DNA from 3 places in the Paenibacillus sp. FSL R7-0048 genome. Region 3 is predicted to be linked to each of the others. Evidence: a T-box and tRNA genes for the amino acid it is inferred to sense, from the RefSeq annotation. Region 3 holds a T-box; the other regions hold tRNA genes.
The links. The T-box of region 3 lies ahead of metG (methionine--tRNA ligase). A T-box ahead of a tRNA ligase gene usually reads a tRNA of that ligase, here a tRNA-Met.

Region 1 (3,246 bases), 4.1 Mb from region 3:
CCAAGAGTCCACATCGACGGGGAGGTTTGGCACCTCGATGTCGGCTCATCGCATCCTGGGGCTGAAGTAGGTCCCAAGGGTTGGGCTGTTCGCCCATTAAAGCGGTACGCGAGCTGGGTTCAGAACGTCGTGAGACAGTTCGGTCCCTATCTGTCGTGGGCGCAGGAAATTTGAGAGGAGCTGTCCTTAGTACGAGAGGACCGGGATGGACGTACCGCTGGTGCACCAGTTGTTCCGCCAGGAGCATGGCTGGGTAGCTACGTACGGACGGGATAAGCGCTGAAAGCATCTAAGCGTGAAGCCCCCCTCAAGATGAGATTTCCCAATTAGTAAGACCCCTTGAAGACGACGAGGTAGATAGGTTGGAGGTGGAAGTGCAGCAATGCATGGAGCTGACCAATACTAATCGGTCGAGGGCTTATCCTAAAAATACCCCAAAAAGTGAAGAAAAGGCTGCGAAGCTAATTCCGAATACTTTCCGGGGGCCCCGAAGAGATGACGGGCGACGCAAATTCAATTCGGATTCAGTTTTCAGGCGATTAAGCCTGAGCATTTACGCTGTAAATGCCCGTTTGGTGGCGATAGCGGAGGGGTTCCACACGTACCCATCCCGAACACGACCGTTAAGCCCTCCAGCGCCGATGGTACTTGGACCGAAGGGTCCTGGGAGAGTAGGACGCCGCCAAGCGGACAACCACATTACCCGTGGTATTTTTTTTGCCCTTAATATTAATATGTCTTAGAAGGGCCTTTAGCTCAGCTGGTTAGAGCGCACCCCTGATAAGGGTGAGGTCGGTGGTTCGAGTCCACTAAGGCCCACCATATTCCCTGATAGCTCAGTTGGTAGAGCACTCGACTGTTAATCGAGTTGTCACAGGTTCGAGTCCTGTTCGGGGAGCCATTTATGGAGAGGTGTCCGAGTTTGGCCGAAGGAGCACGATTGGAAATCGTGTAGGCGCCACAAGCGTCTCGAGGGTTCGAATCCCTCTCTCTCCGCCATAAAATTATTAGCATGGCCCGTTGGTCAAGGGGTTAAGACACCTCCCTTTCACGGAGGTAACATGGGTTCGAATCCCATACGGGTCATATCATGGAGGCTTAGCTCAGCTGGGAGAGCATCTGCCTTACAAGCAGAGGGTCGGGGGTTCGATCCCCTCAGCCTCCACCATATTTTTTTCACTGACGCGGGGTGGAGCAGCCCGGTAGCTCGTCGGGCTCATAACCCGAAGGTCGCAGGTTCAAGTCCTGCCCCCGCAACCAATTTACTCTTATACATTATGTTTAGGGATAAGCTGGTATGGTGAAAATGAATAGTATATACTAATTAATGACGCGGGGTGGAGCAGCCCGGTAGCTCGTCGGGCTCATAACCCGAAGGCCGCAGGTTCAAATCCTGCCCCCGCAACCAATTTACACTTATGCATTATGTCTATGGAACCGTGGTGTAGTTGGCCTAACATGCCTGCCTGTCACGCAGGAGATCGCGGGTTCGAATCCCGTCGGTTCCGCCATTTAGTTAATTATTATTGGGGATTAGCCAAGCGGTAAGGCAACGGACTTTGACTCCGTCATGCATAGGTTCAAATCCTATATCCCCAGCCATTTATGAGAGCCATTAGCTCAGTTGGTAGAGCACCTGACTTTTAATCAGGGTGTCGAAGGTTCGAGTCCTTCATGGCTCACCATTTTCTTTAAAGTGTGCGCGTGTGGCGGAATTGGCAGACGCACCAGACTTAGGATCTGGCGTTTCACGACGTGGGGGTTCGAGTCCCTTCACGCGCACCATGTTTTTGCGGACGTGGCTCAGCGGTAGAGCATCGCCTTGCCAAGGCGAGGGTCGCGGGTTCGATTCCCGTCGTCCGCTCCATATAGATTTTGCGCCCTTAGCTCAGCTGGATAGAGCGTTTGACTACGAATCAAAAGGCCGGGAGTTCGAATCTCTCAGGGCGCGCCATTTTTATTACTAAGCAGTTATAGTATTGTTAACGGGATGTAGCTCAGCTTGGTAGAGCACCTGGTTTGGGACCAGGGGGTCGCATGTTCAAATCGTGTCATCCCGATTTTATACCTTTGCGGGTGTAGTTCAATGGTAGAACTTCAGCCTTCCAAGCTGATAGCGTGGGTTCGATTCCCATCACCCGCTTATAAAGAGAAACACCTGCCGGTATTAGGCGGGTGTTTTTTTGTATAGTTAAGCACGTATGGATACAATAGGAACTAGAGATTTTATTTGAGGAGGGGCCAATGTTTGAATTTGAAGCAAGGTTAGTCAGACCAGATACGAATGGGAGTTGGACATATCTTACGGTTCCTTTTGACGCTGAACAAATATATGAAACTAAATCAAGGATACAAGTTAAAGGAAGCCTGAATGACATTCCCTATAGAGGAACACTCATGCCGCATGGTAATGGGAAACATTTTATGGTCGTGAAAAAAGAACTGCGAGACTTAGCCCATGCTCAACCTGGAGATATAGTACGGGTGACAATGGAACAAGATCATCAATTGCGAGAGATAGAAGCTCCAGAAGATTTTCTGGACGCACTAAGCAGCAATGAGCAGGCAGAGGTGTATTATAACAGCTTGGCTTATTCCTATCGGAAGGAATATGTGAGCTGGATCGAAGGGGCGAAAAGACCGGAAACCAGAGCAGCAAGGATCCAGAAGTCAGTTAATAAGCTGGAAGAAGGTTTGAGGCTTAAATAATAGAACAGCGTCCTCCTCCTTAATATCTGGAAAGGGACGCTGCTGTAGCGGGTATATAAGGGATCGTCCTTATATAAGAACGCCTACTTCACCATTATTCACGAACTTAATGCTTTCGATCTTCACCTCTAGTTGACCTGAAGGAATCGCTAGCTGACAAGTACTGCCGAGCTCAGCCAGCAGCAGCTGCATGCCTATAGGTGACAACATAGAAATCTTGTTATTGTTAGGTTCTGCTTGGTTAGGAAATACGATGGTATAGATATCTGTAGTATTATCGTCCAAGTAACGAAGCTGCAGCTGACTTCCGATAAAGACCTGTGAATTTAAATCTTCACCATTGAACTCAGTTAGTAATTGTTCCAGCTCGGAGCAATAACGGGATAACAGCGTTTCAGCGTTGCTTCTATCCTTGCTCCGTACCGGAAAGTATTGATTTAGAAATGCGATTTTTTCCTCATCAAAATAGATAAGCTGCTGAAGCAGCTGTGTCCGTGAGCCTTCATAGATAAGACTATGGTTCATAGTAGATTTCAC
Region 2 (3,246 bases), 1.2 Mb from region 3:
TAAGGCGCGCGGAAGAACTCTCGTTAAGGAACTCGGCAAAATGACCCCGTAACTTCGGGAGAAGGGGTGCCCCGGTAGTGTGAATAGCACGAGGGGGCCGCAGTGAAAAGGCCCAAGCGACTGTTTAGCAAAAACACAGGTCTGTGCGAAGCCGCAAGGCGAAGTATACGGGCTGACGCCTGCCCGGTGCTGGAAGGTTAAGGGGAGTGGTTAGGGGTAACCCGAAGCTATGAACCGAAGCCCCAGTAAACGGCGGCCGTAACTATAACGGTCCTAAGGTAGCGAAATTCCTTGTCAGGTAAATTCTGACCCGCACGAATGGCGTAACGACTTGGGCGCTGTCTCAACGAGAGATCCGGTGAAATTTTAATACCTGTGAAGATGCAGGTTACCCGCGACAAGACGGAAAGACCCCATGGAGCTTTACTGCAGCTTGATATTGAATTTGGGTACGATCTGTACAGGATAGGTGGGAGCCGTAGAAATCGGAGCGCAAGCTTCGGTGGAGGCGCCGTTGGGATACCACCCTGATCGTATCTAGGTTCTAACCTAGTGCCCTTACCGGGTACGGGGACCGTGTCAGGCGGGCAGTTTGACTGGGGCGGTCGCCTCCTAAAGAGTAACGGAGGCGTTCCAAGGTTCCCTCAGAATGGTTGGAAATCATTCGCAGAGTGCAAAGGCATAAGGGAGCTTGACTGCGAGACCTACAAGTCGAGCAGGGACGAAAGTCGGACTTAGTGATCCGGTGGTACCGCATGGAAGGGCCATCGCTCAACGGATAAAAGCTACCCTGGGGATAACAGGCTTATCTCCCCCAAGAGTCCACATCGACGGGGAGGTTTGGCACCTCGATGTCGGCTCATCGCATCCTGGGGCTGAAGTAGGTCCCAAGGGTTGGGCTGTTCGCCCATTAAAGCGGTACGCGAGCTGGGTTCAGAACGTCGTGAGACAGTTCGGTCCCTATCTGTCGTGGGCGCAGGAAATTTGAGAGGAGCTGTCCTTAGTACGAGAGGACCGGGATGGACGTACCGCTGGTGCACCAGTTGTTCCGCCAGGAGCATGGCTGGGTAGCTACGTACGGACGGGATAAGCGCTGAAAGCATCTAAGCGTGAAGCCCCCCTCAAGATGAGATTTCCCAATTAGTAAGACCCCTTGAAGACGACGAGGTAGATAGGTTGGAGGTGGAAGTGCAGCAATGCATGGAGCTGACCAATACTAATCGGTCGAGGGCTTATCCTATACGTAGAATGCAGATTCGTTTCGGATTCAGTTTTCAGGCATCAAGCCTGGTATGAATATTCCCTGATAGCTCAGTTGGTAGAGCACTCGACTGTTAATCGAGTTGTCACAGGTTCGAGTCCTGTTCGGGGAGCCATATGGAGAGGTGTCCGAGTTTGGCCGAAGGAGCACGATTGGAAATCGTGTAGGCGCCACAAGCGTCTCGAGGGTTCGAATCCCTCTCTCTCCGCCACAAATTTATAATTAGTATGGCCCGTTGGTCAAGGGGTTAAGACACCTCCCTTTCACGGAGGTAACATGGGTTCGAATCCCATACGGGTCACCAAATTTTCACTTGATTTATCCTAGTGGACTTTGGTACAATAACAATTGTTGTTTATGGAGGCTTAGCTCAGCTGGGAGAGCATCTGCCTTACAAGCAGAGGGTCGGGGGTTCGATCCCCTCAGCCTCCACCATAACACTTTCTTACTGACGCGGGGTGGAGCAGCCCGGTAGCTCGTCGGGCTCATAACCCGAAGGCCGCAGGTTCAAATCCTGCCCCCGCAACCAATTAACTTAAGCAATTATATCTTTTGGAACCGTGGTGTAGTTGGCCTAACATGCCTGCCTGTCACGCAGGAGATCGCGGGTTCGAATCCCGTCGGTTCCGCCATTTTCATCATGGCTCGGTAGCTCAGTCGGTAGAGCAGAGGACTGAAAATCCTCGTGTCGGCGGTTCGATTCCGTCCCGAGCCACCATTTATCATCACAAAAGAATGAGTGCCATGCCGGTGTAGCTCAATTGGTAGAGCAACTGACTTGTAATCAGTAGGTTGGGGGTTCAAGTCCTCTCGCCGGCACCATCCTTGGAGGATTAGCGAAGTGGCCAAACGCATCAGACTGTAAATCTGCTCACGTGAGTGTTCGGTGGTTCGAATCCATCATCCTCCACCAGTTTTTAGGGGCATAGTTTAAAGGTAGAACAACGGTCTCCAAAACCGTTGGTGTGGGTTCAATTCCTGCTGCCCCTGCCAAGTTCTTTCTAAAGTTTAATATGGCGGCCGTGGCGAAGGGGTTAACGCACCGGATTGTGGTTCCGGCATTCGTGGGTTCGAGACCCATCGGCCGCCCCATTTACTTTAAAATGAATAATGGCAACAATATCAACTTAATATGGCGACTGTGGCGAAGGGGTTAACGCACCGGATTGTGGTTCCGGCATTCGTGGGTTCGAGACCCATCAGTCGCCCCATTTTACTTTAAAATGTTATTGGGGATTAGCCAAGCGGTAAGGCAACGGACTTTGACTCCGTCACTCATAGGTTCGAATCCTATATCCCCAGCCATTTTATGCGGACGTGGCTCAGCGGTAGAGCATCGCCTTGCCAAGGCGAGGGTCGCGGGTTCGATTCCCGTCGTCCGCTCCAAGTTTTCATGGCGCCATAGCCAAGTGGTAAGGCAAAGCTCTGCAAAAGCTTTATCCCCAGTTCAAATCTGGGTGGCGCCTCCATTTAGTTCATATGTGCCGGCGTGGCGGAATGGCAGACGCGCTCGACTCAAAATCGAGTGGGAAACCGTGGAGGTTCGAGTCCTCTCGCCGGTATCTTAAAAAGGTTTGTAAGAATGCTTTTATAAGCAATCTTACAAACCTTTTTTCTTTATGTCCTTGGGTTTACAGCAGTAAGCCGTTGAATAGAGAGTTTCTCTATTTCAACGGCTTTTTTTAATCTGATTAGTGATTAACCTGATTGATTATTAATGCGGAATGCTCGCGGGGTAAGACCTATTTCTCGTTTGAACATATTGCAGAATTGGGCATCGTTCACAAAACCTGCAGCAGCAGATACTTCAGAGATTTGCATCTGAGTATGACGTAATAGAGATTTTGCATAATCCAGGCGTTTTAACAGCAAATACCGCAGGGGTGAAGACCCGAAACGTTCTTTAAATAGATGGCGAAAACGATCGTAACTATATCCGGACATTTCTGATAGTGTTTCGACGGACAATTTATGGCGATAATGCT
Region 3 (3,246 bases):
CCGAATATGTGGGCTTTGCAGGCCCAAGCACATATCCTGAAGGTACTGGTAAAATGTCTGTAGAACGTTATTGGAAATCTATGCTTACAAATGAGCATTATAAAACGATTGTTCTGCAACCAGGGGAAAGTGTCTCAATTCTGACCGATCTAAACCAAATTGCTATGAAACCAAGTGAAATTGTTTCACTTCAAGCGGACTTATTTAGTGATTATCCAATCGATTATAATGTCATGTTGATTGATGCGAATAAAGATCCACTGACTACACTTCCAACACTTCCAGTTCTGGATCGAGACGGAGTGCATAATCGGGGAACTTACGAAGATTCTACTCGTATTATCACGGTTACCGATGAGGTAGGAAAAACTCCTGCAAAACTTCTGCTAGGCGATAATTACAGTGATAAGAACCTGGCTGGCGTAGACCCAATGGCAGGTACGGAAGCATCCAATGCCGGTAATTTCGGGGTATTATACAAGATCAGATTCGAAAATGTTGCACCAAACTCATTGATTACGTTTAATCCACGTGGCGGTAACTATATGGGGCCGGTTATGGTTAATAACCAAATCGTGCATATGCCAAGCGTGGGAAGTCTCTCGAACGCTGACATGAACAGTGTGGTTTATCGTAGTGGTGAGTATGGAGGTTCTGTGGAGATTTTGTTCACAGCAGCTTCAGGCAGTAACTTGCCGGTCAATTTCCTCATCACTCCACTTCCAGCAAAGAAATAATAAATAGGAATATCCCTATAAGCTCTATTGGGGAATTATCTACAATAAAGGCCCGGCTGAATATTCCGTAAAGGAATACGCAGCCGGGCTTTTGTTTAAATATAATAATTCAGAGGTTGCGTAGGGGCGCTTCATGGTGCTTCATTGACGGGGCATTTATTTTGGGGCATTATTAAGAGAGTGAAATATAAATGAACTGATCTTATGGGAGATGAGCGTATGCTGTCGACAGAACAAATATTAGAAGTCATGTCGGGGCAAGGACTGCGAATCACCGACCAACGCAAAACGCTTGCCCAGTTATTCGGCGAGAATAAGGGATATTTGTCAGCGAAGGATGTATATGAGCATATGGGCCGTAAGTATAGCGGACTTAGCTTTGATACGGTGTACCGCAATCTTCGTGTAATGGAAGAGCTTGGTGTGCTTGAACAGATTGTCTTTGAAGACGGAGTGAAGTTCAAGGGAAGCTGCAATCATCAGGATCATCACCATCATATGATCTGCCTTCAATGCCAAAAGACCTACCCGATTAATTTCTGCCCGATGAATTTAACGGATACACCCGATCAATTCCGGGTAGTCAAGCATAAATTTGAGGTGTTCGGTTATTGCAAAGAATGTGAAGAGAACCGGGAAGAAGAATTAGTTGCAGCATCAGATAAACAAAAGGGACTTTAGAAATGGTGACCCTACGCAGAACGATTCAGGCGCCTATTCGGGTGTATCGCAGGTACATTTCCCCTATTAAACCTGCAACATGCCGCTTCTATCCAACCTGCTCTGCCTATGCCCTGGAAGCCATTGAAGTCCATGGTCCATTGAAAGGCTCATGGCTTGCAGCTAAGCGGATTGCCAGATGTCATCCCTTTCATCCTGGAGGACTTGATCCTGTGCCGCCTCTTCAAGATGAATCTGCTGAGAAGGATTCTGCCCCTGCGACTTGACATGGGGCCTTACCATTGGGTATATTCACAAGTAATAGTATGAATTCCGAAGAACGGATAAGTAAATCGTTACGTCCATTACAGAGAGCCGGAATATGCTGAAATCCGGTATGGAGCGTTAGATTGAATATGGTCCGGGAGGAACTGTGTTCGAGCGGGAACTGCAATTGTGGTTCACGTAAGATAACAGCGTGATCCAGCGTTAATGGACAGTTCCCGCGAGGGAACTGGCGAAGCCTGCGCTCTGTGAAGAGACAGGAAATTTGGGTGGTATCGCGTGAGTTATACTCTCGCCCCATTATGGGGGCGGGAGTTTTTTGTTTTTTAATAAGAAAGGATGATTACTGAATGAGTGAGAAAAAAACGTTTTACCTAACGACACCAATTTATTATCCAAGTGACAAGCTACATATCGGACATGCTTATTCAACCGTGGCAGGAGACGCAATGGCCCGTTACAAACGTCTGCGCGGCTACGAAGTGCGTTATCTAACCGGTACAGACGAACATGGACAAAAGATCGAGCGGAAGGCAGAGGAAGCAGGAAAGACCCCTCAGCAGTTCGTAGACGACATTGTTGTTGGTATTAAGGAGCTATGGCGTAAGCTGGACATTTCGAACGATGACTTCATCCGTACTACGGAAGAGCGTCATAAAAAAGTGGTACAGGATATTTTTGATCGGTTGCTGCAGCAAGGAGACATCTATAAAGGTGAATATGAAGGCTGGTATAGTATCCCAGATGAAACCTTTTACACAGAAACGCAATTAGTTGATATAGTGCGTGATGACAACGGTGTGATTACTGGTGCAAAAAGCCCAGATAGCGGCCACCCGGTTGAGCTGGTGAAGGAAGCAAGTTATTTCTTCCGGATGAGTAAATATGCGGATCGTTTGCTGCAATTTTACGAGGAGAATCCAGAGTTTATTTTGCCGGAATCCCGTAAGAACGAAATGATTAACAATTTCATCAAACCCGGACTGGAAGACCTTGCAGTTTCCCGTACAACCTTTGATTGGGGCGTAAAAGTTAAGGGCGACGAGAAGCATGTCGTGTACGTGTGGATTGATGCTTTGACTAACTATATTACTGCTCTGGGTTATGGTTCCGAGGATCGCACCTTGTATGACAAGTTCTGGCCTGCGGATGTACACATCGTTGGTAAAGAAATCGTTCGTTTCCATACGATTTACTGGCCGATCATTCTGATGGCGCTTGGGGAACCCCTTCCGAAAAAGGTATTTGCCCATGGCTGGTTGCTCATGAAAGATGGAAAAATGTCGAAATCTAAAGGTAACGTAGTTGATCCTGTGACACTGATTGATCGTTATGGCTTGGATGCATTACGTTACTACCTGCTGCGCGAAGTACCGTTTGGTTCGGATGGCACGTTCACACCGGAAAGCTTTGTAGACCGGGTTAACTATGATCTTGCCAACGACCTTGGTAACCTGTTGAACCGTACAGGGGCTATGGTTGAAAAGTATTTTGCAGGCGAGATTCCGCCATATGAAGGAAATGTAACAGCATTTGATGGTGAGCTTCAAGCTGCGGCTGAGAA

Region 1: it has a tRNA-Met gene. The T-box ahead of metG (methionine--tRNA ligase) is inferred to sense a tRNA for this amino acid. The anticodon was not compared.
Region 2: it has a tRNA-Met gene. The T-box ahead of metG (methionine--tRNA ligase) is inferred to sense a tRNA for this amino acid. The anticodon was not compared.

What each region holds. Positions count from the first base shown of each region.
Region 1 covers NZ_JBBORF010000001.1:969,396-972,641, forward strand. Annotated here, with positions in the region: rRNA gene NSQ91_RS04125 (23S ribosomal RNA) at 1-426, shown strand, start outside; rRNA gene rrf (5S ribosomal RNA) at 572-688, shown strand; tRNA gene NSQ91_RS04135 (tRNA-Ile) at 746-822, shown strand; tRNA gene NSQ91_RS04140 (tRNA-Asn) at 826-901, shown strand; tRNA gene NSQ91_RS04145 (tRNA-Ser) at 907-999, shown strand; tRNA gene NSQ91_RS04150 (tRNA-Glu) at 1,015-1,086, shown strand; tRNA gene NSQ91_RS04155 (tRNA-Val) at 1,093-1,168, shown strand; tRNA gene NSQ91_RS04160 (tRNA-Met) at 1,184-1,260, shown strand; tRNA gene NSQ91_RS04165 (tRNA-Met) at 1,332-1,408, shown strand; tRNA gene NSQ91_RS04170 (tRNA-Asp) at 1,434-1,511, shown strand; tRNA gene NSQ91_RS04175 (tRNA-Gln) at 1,528-1,602, shown strand; tRNA gene NSQ91_RS04180 (tRNA-Lys) at 1,610-1,685, shown strand; tRNA gene NSQ91_RS04185 (tRNA-Leu) at 1,701-1,785, shown strand; tRNA gene NSQ91_RS04190 (tRNA-Gly) at 1,793-1,867, shown strand; tRNA gene NSQ91_RS04195 (tRNA-Arg) at 1,878-1,954, shown strand; tRNA gene NSQ91_RS04200 (tRNA-Pro) at 1,987-2,060, shown strand; tRNA gene NSQ91_RS04205 (tRNA-Gly) at 2,073-2,143, shown strand; gene NSQ91_RS04210 (YdeI/OmpD-associated family protein) at 2,245-2,709, shown strand; gene NSQ91_RS04215 (GreA/GreB family elongation factor) at 2,779-3,234, opposite strand.
Region 2 covers NZ_JBBORF010000001.1:6,243,582-6,246,827, reverse strand. Annotated here, with positions in the region: rRNA gene NSQ91_RS27630 (23S ribosomal RNA) at 1-1,240, shown strand, start outside; tRNA gene NSQ91_RS27625 (tRNA-Asn) at 1,301-1,376, shown strand; tRNA gene NSQ91_RS27620 (tRNA-Ser) at 1,380-1,472, shown strand; tRNA gene NSQ91_RS27615 (tRNA-Glu) at 1,491-1,565, shown strand; tRNA gene NSQ91_RS27610 (tRNA-Val) at 1,621-1,696, shown strand; tRNA gene NSQ91_RS27605 (tRNA-Met) at 1,714-1,790, shown strand; tRNA gene NSQ91_RS27600 (tRNA-Asp) at 1,816-1,893, shown strand; tRNA gene NSQ91_RS27595 (tRNA-Phe) at 1,904-1,979, shown strand; tRNA gene NSQ91_RS27590 (tRNA-Thr) at 2,008-2,083, shown strand; tRNA gene NSQ91_RS27585 (tRNA-Tyr) at 2,089-2,174, shown strand; tRNA gene NSQ91_RS27580 (tRNA-Trp) at 2,181-2,254, shown strand; tRNA gene NSQ91_RS27575 (tRNA-His) at 2,278-2,353, shown strand; tRNA gene NSQ91_RS27570 (tRNA-His) at 2,397-2,472, shown strand; tRNA gene NSQ91_RS27565 (tRNA-Gln) at 2,492-2,566, shown strand; tRNA gene NSQ91_RS27560 (tRNA-Gly) at 2,573-2,647, shown strand; tRNA gene NSQ91_RS27555 (tRNA-Cys) at 2,657-2,730, shown strand; tRNA gene NSQ91_RS27550 (tRNA-Leu) at 2,745-2,823, shown strand; gene NSQ91_RS27545 (AraC family transcriptional regulator) at 2,960-3,246, opposite strand, start outside.
Region 3 covers NZ_JBBORF010000001.1:5,041,099-5,044,344, reverse strand. Annotated here, with positions in the region: gene NSQ91_RS22585 (stalk domain-containing protein) at 1-737, shown strand, start outside; gene NSQ91_RS22580 (Fur family transcriptional regulator) at 957-1,418, shown strand; gene yidD (membrane protein insertion efficiency factor YidD) at 1,421-1,684, shown strand; T-box leader at 1,725-1,985, shown strand; gene metG (methionine--tRNA ligase) at 2,033-3,246, shown strand, end outside.